DNA from 3 places in the Roseibium algicola genome. Region 2 is predicted to be linked to each of the others. Evidence: riboswitches for the same ligand, from Rfam matches in the RefSeq annotation. Region 2 holds a riboswitch; each other region holds the start of a gene.
The links. A riboswitch is a leader RNA that binds a small molecule or an ion and turns the genes downstream of it on or off. The one in region 2 is predicted to bind thiamine pyrophosphate.

Region 1: it holds a riboswitch for thiamine pyrophosphate, as region 2 does, so the genes downstream of both, B0E33_RS16460 (ABC transporter permease) here and thiM (hydroxyethylthiazole kinase) in region 2, are expected to answer to the same signal.
Region 3: it holds a riboswitch for thiamine pyrophosphate, as region 2 does, so the genes downstream of both, thiC (phosphomethylpyrimidine synthase ThiC) here and thiM (hydroxyethylthiazole kinase) in region 2, are expected to answer to the same signal.

The regions. Positions count from the first base shown of each region.
Region 1 is NZ_CP019630.1:3,539,444-3,542,718, reverse strand. Features, by position in the region: gene B0E33_RS16465 (ABC transporter substrate-binding protein) at 1-865, opposite strand, end outside; gene B0E33_RS16460 (ABC transporter permease) at 888-1,733, opposite strand; TPP riboswitch at 1,791-1,897, opposite strand; gene B0E33_RS16455 (hypothetical protein) at 1,979-3,275, opposite strand, start outside.
Region 2 is NZ_CP019630.1:4,727,592-4,730,866, reverse strand. Features, by position in the region: gene thiD (bifunctional hydroxymethylpyrimidine kinase/phosphomethylpyrimidine kinase) at 1-386, opposite strand, end outside; gene thiM (hydroxyethylthiazole kinase) at 423-1,196, opposite strand; TPP riboswitch at 1,265-1,375, opposite strand; gene B0E33_RS21875 (Lrp/AsnC ligand binding domain-containing protein) at 1,583-1,819, shown strand; gene B0E33_RS21870 (hypothetical protein) at 1,841-2,248, shown strand; gene B0E33_RS21865 (DMT family transporter) at 2,480-3,275, opposite strand, start outside.
Region 3 is NZ_CP019632.1:50,609-53,883, forward strand. Features, by position in the region: gene repA (plasmid partitioning protein RepA) at 1-929, opposite strand, end outside; TPP riboswitch at 1,199-1,324, shown strand; gene thiC (phosphomethylpyrimidine synthase ThiC) at 1,416-3,224, shown strand.

The DNA of each region.
Region 1 (3,275 bases), 1.2 Mb from region 2:
AGCGCTGGTAGCGGCCTTCATCAAGTGCAGCCGGACGCTTGGCGAACCGCGGCAACGTATCGAACCATGCCCGCCTGTTCAGCTCGTCATTGAGGTTCGGATACGCTTCTATGAAGGCATTCCAGGCTTCTTCCGGGTGATTGCTCAGATAGATGGTGGCCGCCTCCACGGCTGCCAGGAACTTGGCGAAGCGTGGATCGTCCGTCTTGTCCTTGTTGACGACATAGATCAGCTCATCAAAGATCGGCACACCGTTTTCTTCGGGGAAGAAAGCCTTGCCGGGTTTGCCTTCGATTTCGAGCTGGGTGAGCTCGAAATTGCGATATGCGCCGATCACCGCATCCACCTGACCGGCAAGCAGAGAGCCTGACAACGCGAAATTGACGTTCACCAGCTCGACATCATCCATGGTCAAACCGGCCGAACGCAGCATCTGGCCCAGCATCGCGTCCTCGAAGCCGGACACGGAAAATCCGACACTCTTGCCCTTGAGGTCCTTCAGTTCCTGTATCGGGCCGTCCTTGAGCACGATGAGAGAATTGAGGGGCGTTTCCACCAGCGTACCGATCCATTTCAGCGGCAGCTCTTCCTCGATTTGCGCATGAAGCGTCGGCTGATAGGACACCGCGATATCGCCCTGCCCGGCAGCAACCAGTTTCGGCGGCATTGCCGGGTCCGCCGGTTCGATGATCTCTACCTCGAGGCCTTCTGCCTCGAAGAAACCCTTGGTCTGCGCAGTTACCAGCGGAGCGTGATCCGGATTGATGAACCAGTCGAGCAGCAAGGTCAGTTTCTCACTGGCCTGTACCGGCCCCGATGCCAGCAGCCCGGCCGCCAATGCTAGTGACAGGATTTGTTTTTTCATGAGGTCCTCCGTAGAGCGGCAGCTAGGTGAGCGGCTGCCAGGGAACAAGAAGTCGGGTGAGATGGTTCACGGCAAAGCGCATGATCAGCACCATCGCCGCGAGCAGGATCAGGGCGGCGAACATCATGTCCGCCTGCATCCGGTTGCTGCTTTGAAGCATGATGAAGGCAAGGCCTCCTTTTGCCCCGGCCCATTCGCCGATGATCGCCCCCATGGGAGCGAACACCGCGGCCACCCGCAGGCCGGAGGCAAACGCCGGCAAGCCTGACGGCAGGCGAAAGAACCAGAGTTCCTTCAGGCGAGACAGACGATAAAGCCGGGCGAGATCGCACAAACCCGGGTCAAGCCGCTGCAGGCCATCGAAAAACGTCGATGTGACCGTGAAGAAGATGACCAGGATGATGACGACGATCTTGGAGGCCAGCCCGAAACCGAGCCAGAGCACCAGGATCGGCGCGATTGCGAAAACAGGCAGGGCCTGCGTCACCAGAATGGGCGGCATGGCAAATCTTGCAGCAATCGGAAACAGCCACAAAAGAACGGATAGCAATGCCCCAGCGGCTGCCCCCAGCACAAACCCGAGCACCGTCTCATAGGCGGTGATGCCGGCATGATGCAGAAGGAAGCCTGCGTGTTTGACAAAGGCTGTAAAGACGCGGTCCGGACCCGGCAGGATATAATGCTGGGTGTCGAACACATGGACGATTGCCGCCCAGATAGCGACAGTCAGCAGGAGGCCGAGTATGGTCCTGGCAACAGCTTTCACAAACGCCATCATCCCGCAGCCCCCGCCGCCATTGGCCAACAGGAACGCATGAAAGCCGATACCGGCATTCGGATGTGCGGCGACCGCAGTGGTCGCAGACAAGTACGCATAGGATCTCCCGTCTTCGGACAAGCCGAAAATGACAATGGAGATCCGGGAATAGGCTAAGGATTCCGTCCCTTCGCCGGCATGACCCGGATCAGGTTCTAAGGGTTCGGCATTACGCCATCTCAGCTCCGGTAACCGGAACACCCCTCGGACCAAGGCGGACCATGCCTTGTGTGACGGAAAAAGGCAAGCCGCCGTGAGGCGGCTTCTTCAGATTTTGAAAGGAGGCAGGCTGGCGCTTAGCCGGCTTGCCAGGACGTGATCGCCTTTTCTACGGCTTCTGCACCGGCGGTTCCCTTTTCCAGGGTCAGGATGCCGCGCTTGCCGTTTTCGTAAAGCATCGGAATGTCGATCCAGCCGCGTTCACGCAGCAGGGCGAGATTGCGTTGCTGCTCGTTCGGCAAGCTGGAAAGGGCAATCCAGAAAAAGCCCGGAGACACTTTCACGGAAGCGCCGATCAGCGCATCGCCACGAGCTTCTTCCGTAGGCTTCATGACCAAGCCTGGCACGTTGACGACGTCACCCGGAGCGAAGTTTTCCGGGAACTCGTACTTGATCTCGACCAGATGGCTGGCGGGCAAGGAAGTATCGTCATTCGGCTTGATGCGAATGTCGACCTTCACATCCCGCTCGGGGATTTCAATGGAGGCGCTCAGAACCGCGAGAGCCTTGCCGTCCAGATTCGTTTCTTCATCGACACCCCAAACGACAGCGCCTTGCGCAGCCGTTCCGGCACCGCCGGACTCTTCCCCTTCTTCGTAAAGGATAGAGCGCTGCACCGAGGAATCCGCCGCCGTGGCGGACGGAGCCGGTGAAGTTTCGTCAGGCGAAATGGCCGAGAGATTGTCTTCCGGCACCGCAATCGGGCTTTCGGTGGTCGCAGAAGACTGATCGTTTTCTCCGCTCGTCACGATGGACGGCTGGGAAGGTTCGGGCGCAGCGGAAGCTGGTGTATCGACCTGCGGTGTATCGGCCGGCGCAGGCGAATCAGACTGTCCGGTAATCGTCGTCGTGGTTACCGTACGTGCATCCGGGGCAACCACATCCGTCTCGCCTTCGTTCAACAGGCGGTCGGTGTTTTTCGAAGGCTCTTCACCTTCTCCAGCAGGGGCAGCGGTCGAAGGCTCCGGCGTGGTGTCCGGCTGCGTATCGACAGGCGTTTGCGAAGAAGACGCGACCGGCACGTTGCCGCTATCGGCTGTCTCATCGCCCGCAGGCATCAGGAAATAGGCTCCAGCGCCCAGGAGCACCAGCAACAGGACACCCGCAGCAATGACGATCGGAACGGTGCGGCTGCCGGATGAATCACCACGCAGCGCATCCGAAGCACTCGGCTTGGCGCGCTTGGAGCGGCTTTTCTTGGAGGCCGACTTGTCCTTCGGCTTGGCTGTCTCGTCGCCTGGATAAGCCTGATCGGCGGTATCGGCCGCACCGGTGGTATCCGCAGGCTCGAACAGACCATCATCTGCCTGATCCGGCTGCACAGGTCCGCCGAAAGAGGGCTCCTGGCGCACAGGCGCAGCGCCCGGGTCGGCA
Region 2 (3,275 bases):
AGCAGCAAGGCAATCAGCGTGTCGACCGCACTGTCGGCAAGCAACGGGTCACCGGAGGCAGCCACCATCACCGGGTCAAGCACAACCGGGCCTGTCTCATGTGCCCGAAGCCCTTCAGCTACCACCTCGATCGTATCGACACGCGACAGCATGCCGATCTTTGTCGCCTTGACGGCAAGGTCCGAAAAGACGGCCGTCATCTGGGCCCGCACGAACTCCGGCGGCACATCATGAATGGCGCTGACGCCAAGCGTGTTCTGCGCCGTCAGGGCTGCAATAACACTGGCACCAAAGACGCCATTTGCGGAAAAGGTCTTGAGATCAGCCTGAATGCCGGCTCCGCCGCCGGAATCCGATCCTGCAATGGTTACCGCAATTGCGGTCATGGGAACCTCCTGGGAGTAGATGCCGAAAAGCCTGCGTCAGCCGGTCTTGAGACGGGCTTCAATGTCGCGGTCAGTCAGGCAATAGAGTGCGTCGAGCAACTCCGGCACCAGACTGCCTGGCCCGCCTGACCGGCCGGCAGCGATTTCGCCGGCAATGTTGAAGACGGACAGTCCGCAAGCAGCTGCAAGCGCCCTGTCCTTTTCGATGCTCAGGAACGCCGCCAGAACCGCACCGCCGGCACAGCCGGTGGCCGTCACGCGTGACATCAGTGGATCGCCGTTGCGCAGCAGGAAATCCTCGCCGCGGCTCTCGACCCTGTCTTCCGGGCCAGTGACCGCAAAAACCGTTCCGGCCTCGATCAATGCATCGGCATCCGCCCGATCCGGCAAGACAGCAGTGAGTTCTTCCGGATTGAGCCGCACCAGATCCGGCTTCACGCCCAGCAATTCGCGCGCATAGACGCAGCGCACGGGTGACCGGTTGACGAAGACCGGATCGACACAAACCGGACGTCCGGCCGTCCGGGCAGCTTCGATCGCTAGCGGAATGGCTGCACGGCGTTCCTCGTCAAGGGTGCCGAGGTTCACCAGCAGTGCATCAGCCCCACCGGCAAAGGCCGCAACTTCCTCCCGCGCGATGGTCATGGAAGGAACCGCGCCTAGCGCAAGCAGCACATTGGCGGTGAAACTCTGGGCGACCGCGTTTGTGATAGCGTGAACGCGCGGCGTTTTCTGCCGCACCCTTTCCAGAAGGGTGAAGACCTGTTCGGCGCTCAGGGCTTGCGTGGAAGCAGCAACGGAAAGGCTCATGACGGCTCTCCTGCGACAGAAAGCCCGTTGCCGGTATTCCGGAAAGGACGTGTTGAAGGGAGTGGTGTGTGCATCATGATCTCAAATCCCTCCGCCGGTATCAGCCGGATCAGGTTCAAGGAGTTGGCAGGCCGCCTCTCAGCCCGGTCCAGGATGGCCGGGCACCCCCATGAGATGATTGCACTGCTAACAAGCCGGCCGTGCGATTGCAAGACCCGGCTTGTGCAGAGCGGCTACTCGGCAATTGACTGGCGGGAGGAGATAGGCGATGTCCTAGTCTGCTTTCGTGAATCTGTTGCCCGGCATGTTTGGCTGACCGAACAGCCCGGCTGATGGTTCAGGTGACACGTTCACCCCCTTCAAACACCAACTGCCCGGAGCGCCCCATGGTACCGTTTTTCGTGATGATCAAATGCCAGTTGGGCAAGACCTACCAGGTCGCCAATGCGATCGCCGATGCGGAAATTGCGTCCGAAGTCTACTCCACCTCCGGCGACTACGATCTTCTGGTGAAATTCTATGTCGACGACGGCTCGGACATTGGCCACTTCGTGAACGAGAAGGTCCACCCGATCGACGGCATTCAGGACACCAAAACCATCATTACCTTCAAGGCCTTCTGAACTCAGACCCGGAAATTTTCCATGAAACTCATTAAAATCGCCGCCCTTTGCCTGCCCCTCGCTCTTGCTCCGATCGGCTCGACCGCGTCCGCGCAAGGCATGCCACCGGAGCAGATCAAGCAGATCCTGGACCTTACCAAAGCCAACTGGGTGTCATTCCGCGACTGGCAGGGCCAGGAGCTGATCTATTTCACCCACCTGGAATCCTGGAAGTGCGGCATCGACTATGTCTTCTACGGATTGAACGACGACCCGATTGAGCAGGAATGGCAACTGGAAGCCTGTGACCCGGACAACCAGAATGTCGTTCTGAAGGACAAGCCCTATCTGGAGCTGCCCCTGGGGTCGGCCCAGTCGATCAGCGTGCAGCTGATCTTCAAGGACGGCACCAAGAGCGCTGTTGAGCGGTTCGAATACAAGTCGCAGTAAGGCCGATTTCGGAAACCACCCGCATTCGCCGTCATTCCGGACAAGCGCAGTAAAGCTGCGTGCCGATCCGGGATCCAGCGCATCAGCGTGAGCAAAGCGAACTCTTCTCTCTTTGTTTAATGCCGCGCCTAAGGCGCGAAATAAGTCTGGATTCCGGATCGGCGCACAGCATTGCTGTGCTTGTCCGGAATGACGGGGAAGACAGCGGGACCTGCCCTCTTGTCTCTCCCCCTACGAACGCGAGGGCGATGACGCCCGGCGTGCCTTTGTCCGGTCCAGCCCGAGCTTGTGCTCGCGGTAGATGACGAAAATACCGGCGGCAATCACGATCAGCGCCCCCAGCACCACTGCAGGCAAAGGCGTTTCGCTGAACACTACCCAACCGACAATGATCGCCCACAGCATGTTGACATAGTCGAACGGGGCAATGGTGGAGGCATCCGCGAACCGGTAGCTCTGCGTCAGCAGGATCTGGCCGACACCACCTGCAAGGCCGATCAGCAGAAGCAGACCTGCCGTGGGCAGGTCCGGAATGATCCAGGCCTGACCCGGCAGCAAAAAGCCCAACGGCAGCGTGAGCAGCGACAATACGGACGACATGCCCGCAAACCAGGTAACGATCGTGGACGTGCGCTCCGTCTCGCACAACTTGCGCACGGTGATCATGGCGAGCGCGGCAAAGCCGGCTCCTGTCAGGCCGATCAAGGCCCCGATCATCGAGTTGCTGTCCAACTCCGCGTCACCCAGATGCGGTGACAGCACAACCAGAATGCCGACAAAGCCGACACCGACTGCGCTCCAGCGATAGACCCGCACCTTTTCGCCAAGGAGCAGAAACGCCAGCACCACCACGAAGAGCGGCGATGCAAAGCCGATCGCCGTCGCATCCGGCAAGGGCAGCAGAGACAACGCGGTAAAGCCGCAAACCATCGCCGTCAGGCCGACGGACGCCCGGGTAAGATGTCCCAGCGGGTTGGCCGTTCGAAAGGCGAGCCCCAACTCCCGGCGCATCGCCACCATGATCAGC
Region 3 (3,275 bases), on a different replicon from region 2:
CGCATCCAATCATAGCTGGTACGCCCTCCGGCCTTTTCGACAACACTCATCAATTCAGCTGTCATAGAAAGAAATTGGGACATAGACATAACGTCCAACATCTGTGGATGTACGGTGATCAATACTCCTGTGGCCGCACTTAAGGCCGACATCGTTAGAAAGCCAAGCTGAGGTGGGCAATCAATGACTACAACGTCGTAATAGCTTTCAACGCTTGTCAGCACCTCCCCTATTCGGGCGAAAAACATGGACGCTGAACGTCCTTCAGACATTGCTTTGGGCGTTTCATGCTCGAATTCCATCAATTCAAGATTGCCTGGAACAATATGGAGGTTTGGCGTATATGTGGATCGAATGATTTCGCTTAAGGCTCGAGGGTCTTCATAACGGATAGCACCGTAAAGCGTTTCTCCCTCGTCGACATCTAGTTCGGGTTGATGTCCGAACATCGCTGACAATGATGCTTGTGGATCAAGGTCAATTGTTAAAACGCGGTATCCACGCAACGCCAAGAACTGAGCCAAATGAGCAGATGTGGTGGTTTTTCCGGAACCACCTTTGAAGTTCATTACAGTGATAACCTGAAGCTTTTCATCTCCCCGACGGATCGGCACATATTTTGGCGTGCCATTTTTCTCGTCCAAGACCTGACGTATATGATCCATGTCCTCGACAGAATATGTGCGCCTACCGTTCTCGTTTGGTTCGGGGCCATGCCCATCAGCGGCGACCTGACGTAAATAGCCTTCCTTAATGCCAATCAATTTAGCTGCTTCTGCAGGCGAAAATTTTCGGATAGTCTTTTGAGAAGCAGGTGGAAAGATTTTTCGTTGATGTATCTGCAATTGATGAGCGAGCTCATTCGCGTCCGCCGAAAGTGTCGTTGGCAGGTGTTCAGCAGCACCTTCAACCAGAAGATTGGTGTCCATCTCGAAAAATCCTCGAACTGCGCATTTTTGAAAACTACGCCTCAAACTGCGCTGTTACAATATGCTCCGATTCGTTACCAATTTACAAACGCTTAACCAAGTGCATTTTTCAGCCTAGTTTCGACAAGAACTTCGCATTGTTGTCCGCGGACAACTTTTTGGAGTCACCCGGCACATTTCCTTCAACCTTTTGCCGCCAAAGTGACAGCACTTCCTCGTCGAGCCAAGCATCTCTGTATTGACAAACGCACGTGGATGATGGCCGATGGCAACGTTACCAGGGGTGCCCCGGCAAGGGGCTGAGATACTGCTGGGCCGTTGATCGATGGCAGCGCAGTGACCCGTTGAACCTGATCCAGTTCATACTGGCGTAGGGACGGTGCAAGCGCTGCAGTACGACGTTGCCCAGAATCCGGAGCGTCATGGCGTCTTTCCATCATTCCGGCTTCGAACTGGGTCTCCAACTTGAAAGATTGGAGCCTCAGAATGAACATTGCCACCAAGACTATTACGCCCGAAATCACCAAGGGGCCGCTGCCTGCCTCTACAAAGGTTTACAAGCCGGGCGAAATTCATCCCGATATCCGCGTACCAGTGCGCGAGATCGCAGTCCATCCGACCGCCGGCGAACCGCCCGTCACGGTCTATGATGCCTCCGGTCCCTATACCGACCCGACCCAGGCGATCGATATTGAGATGGGACTGCCGCGCCTTCGCGCCGAGTGGATCGCCGCCCGCGGTGACACGGAGGAATATGAGGGCCGCATGGTCAAGCCGGAAGACAACGGCTTTGCCACCGGCGAGCGCCTGACACTGCAATTCCCTAACCTGCAGAAACCGCGCCGCGCCAAAGACGGCAAGACCGTCACCCAGATCGCCTATGCCCGCGCCGGCATCATCACGCCAGAGATGGAATTCATCGCCATCCGGGAAAACCTTGGTCGCAAGGCTGCAAACGAAAAGCTTCCCCGTGATGGAGAGAGCTTCGGCGCGGCGATCCCGGATTTTGTTACACCGGACTTCGTCCGCGAGGAAGTCGCCCGCGGGCGCGCGATCATCCCAGCCAATATCAACCATCCGGAAGCGGAGCCGATGATCATTGGCCGGAACTTCCTGGTGAAGATCAACGCCAATATCGGCAACTCTGCCGTCACCTCGTCGATGGCGGAGGAAGTCGAGAAAATGGTCTGGGCGACTCGCTGGGGCGCCGACACCGTCATGGACCTATCGACCGGGCGCAACATCCACAACATTCGTGAATGGATCATCCGGAATTCGCCGGTTCCGATCGGCTCGGTGCCGCTCTACCAGGCGCTGGAAAAGGTTGGCGGCATTGCCGAGGACCTTACCTGGGAAGTCTTCCGCGACACGCTGATCGAGCAGGCCGAACAGGGCGTCGACTATTTCACCATCCATGCCGGTGTCCGGCTCTCCTACATTCCGCTCACCGTCAACCGCGTTACCGGCATCGTATCGCGCGGCGGTTCGATTATGGCCAAGGGGTGCCTGCATCATCACAAGGAGAGCTTCCTTTACGAGCATTTCGAGGAGATCTGCGACATTTGCCGTGCCTACGACGTTTCCTTTTCACTTGGTGACGGCTTGCGTCCGGGCTCGATTGCCGACGCCAACGACGCAGCGCAGTTCGCCGAACTGGAAACGCTCGGAGAGCTGACGAAGATCGCCTGGGCGAAAGACTGCCAGGTCATGATCGAAGGCCCTGGTCATGTGCCGATGCACAAGATCAAGGAGAACATGGACAAGCAGCTTGCGGTCTGCGGCGAGGCGCCGTTCTACACGCTCGGACCGCTGACGACCGACATCGCGCCGGGTTACGACCATATCACCTCGGGCATCGGTGCCGCGATGATTGGCTGGTTCGGCACGGCGATGCTCTGCTACGTCACGCCGAAGGAACACCTCGGCCTTCCCGACCGCAATGATGTGAAGACCGGTGTCATAACCTACAAGATCGCCGCCCATGCCGCCGACCTCGCCAAGGGTCATCCGGCAGCGAAGGTCCGCGACGACGCCCTGTCGCGCGCCCGTTTCGAGTTCCGCTGGGAGGACCAGTTCAACCTCGCGCTCGATCCGGAAACGGCCCGTTCGATGCATGACGAGACCTTGCCGAAGGAAGCCCACAAGGTCGCGCACTTCTGCTCCATGTGCGGTCCGAAATTCTGCTCCATGCGGATTTCCCACGATATCCGCGACGCTGCTCGTCAAGAGGGCATGGAGGCGATGGCAGTCAGATATCGTGCTGGCGGCGATCTCTACATGCCAAAGGATCTGTAGTTCATTCGCAGAGGGGAGGGGAGATTCGAGGGGAGGGGTTTAGGGCTCCCT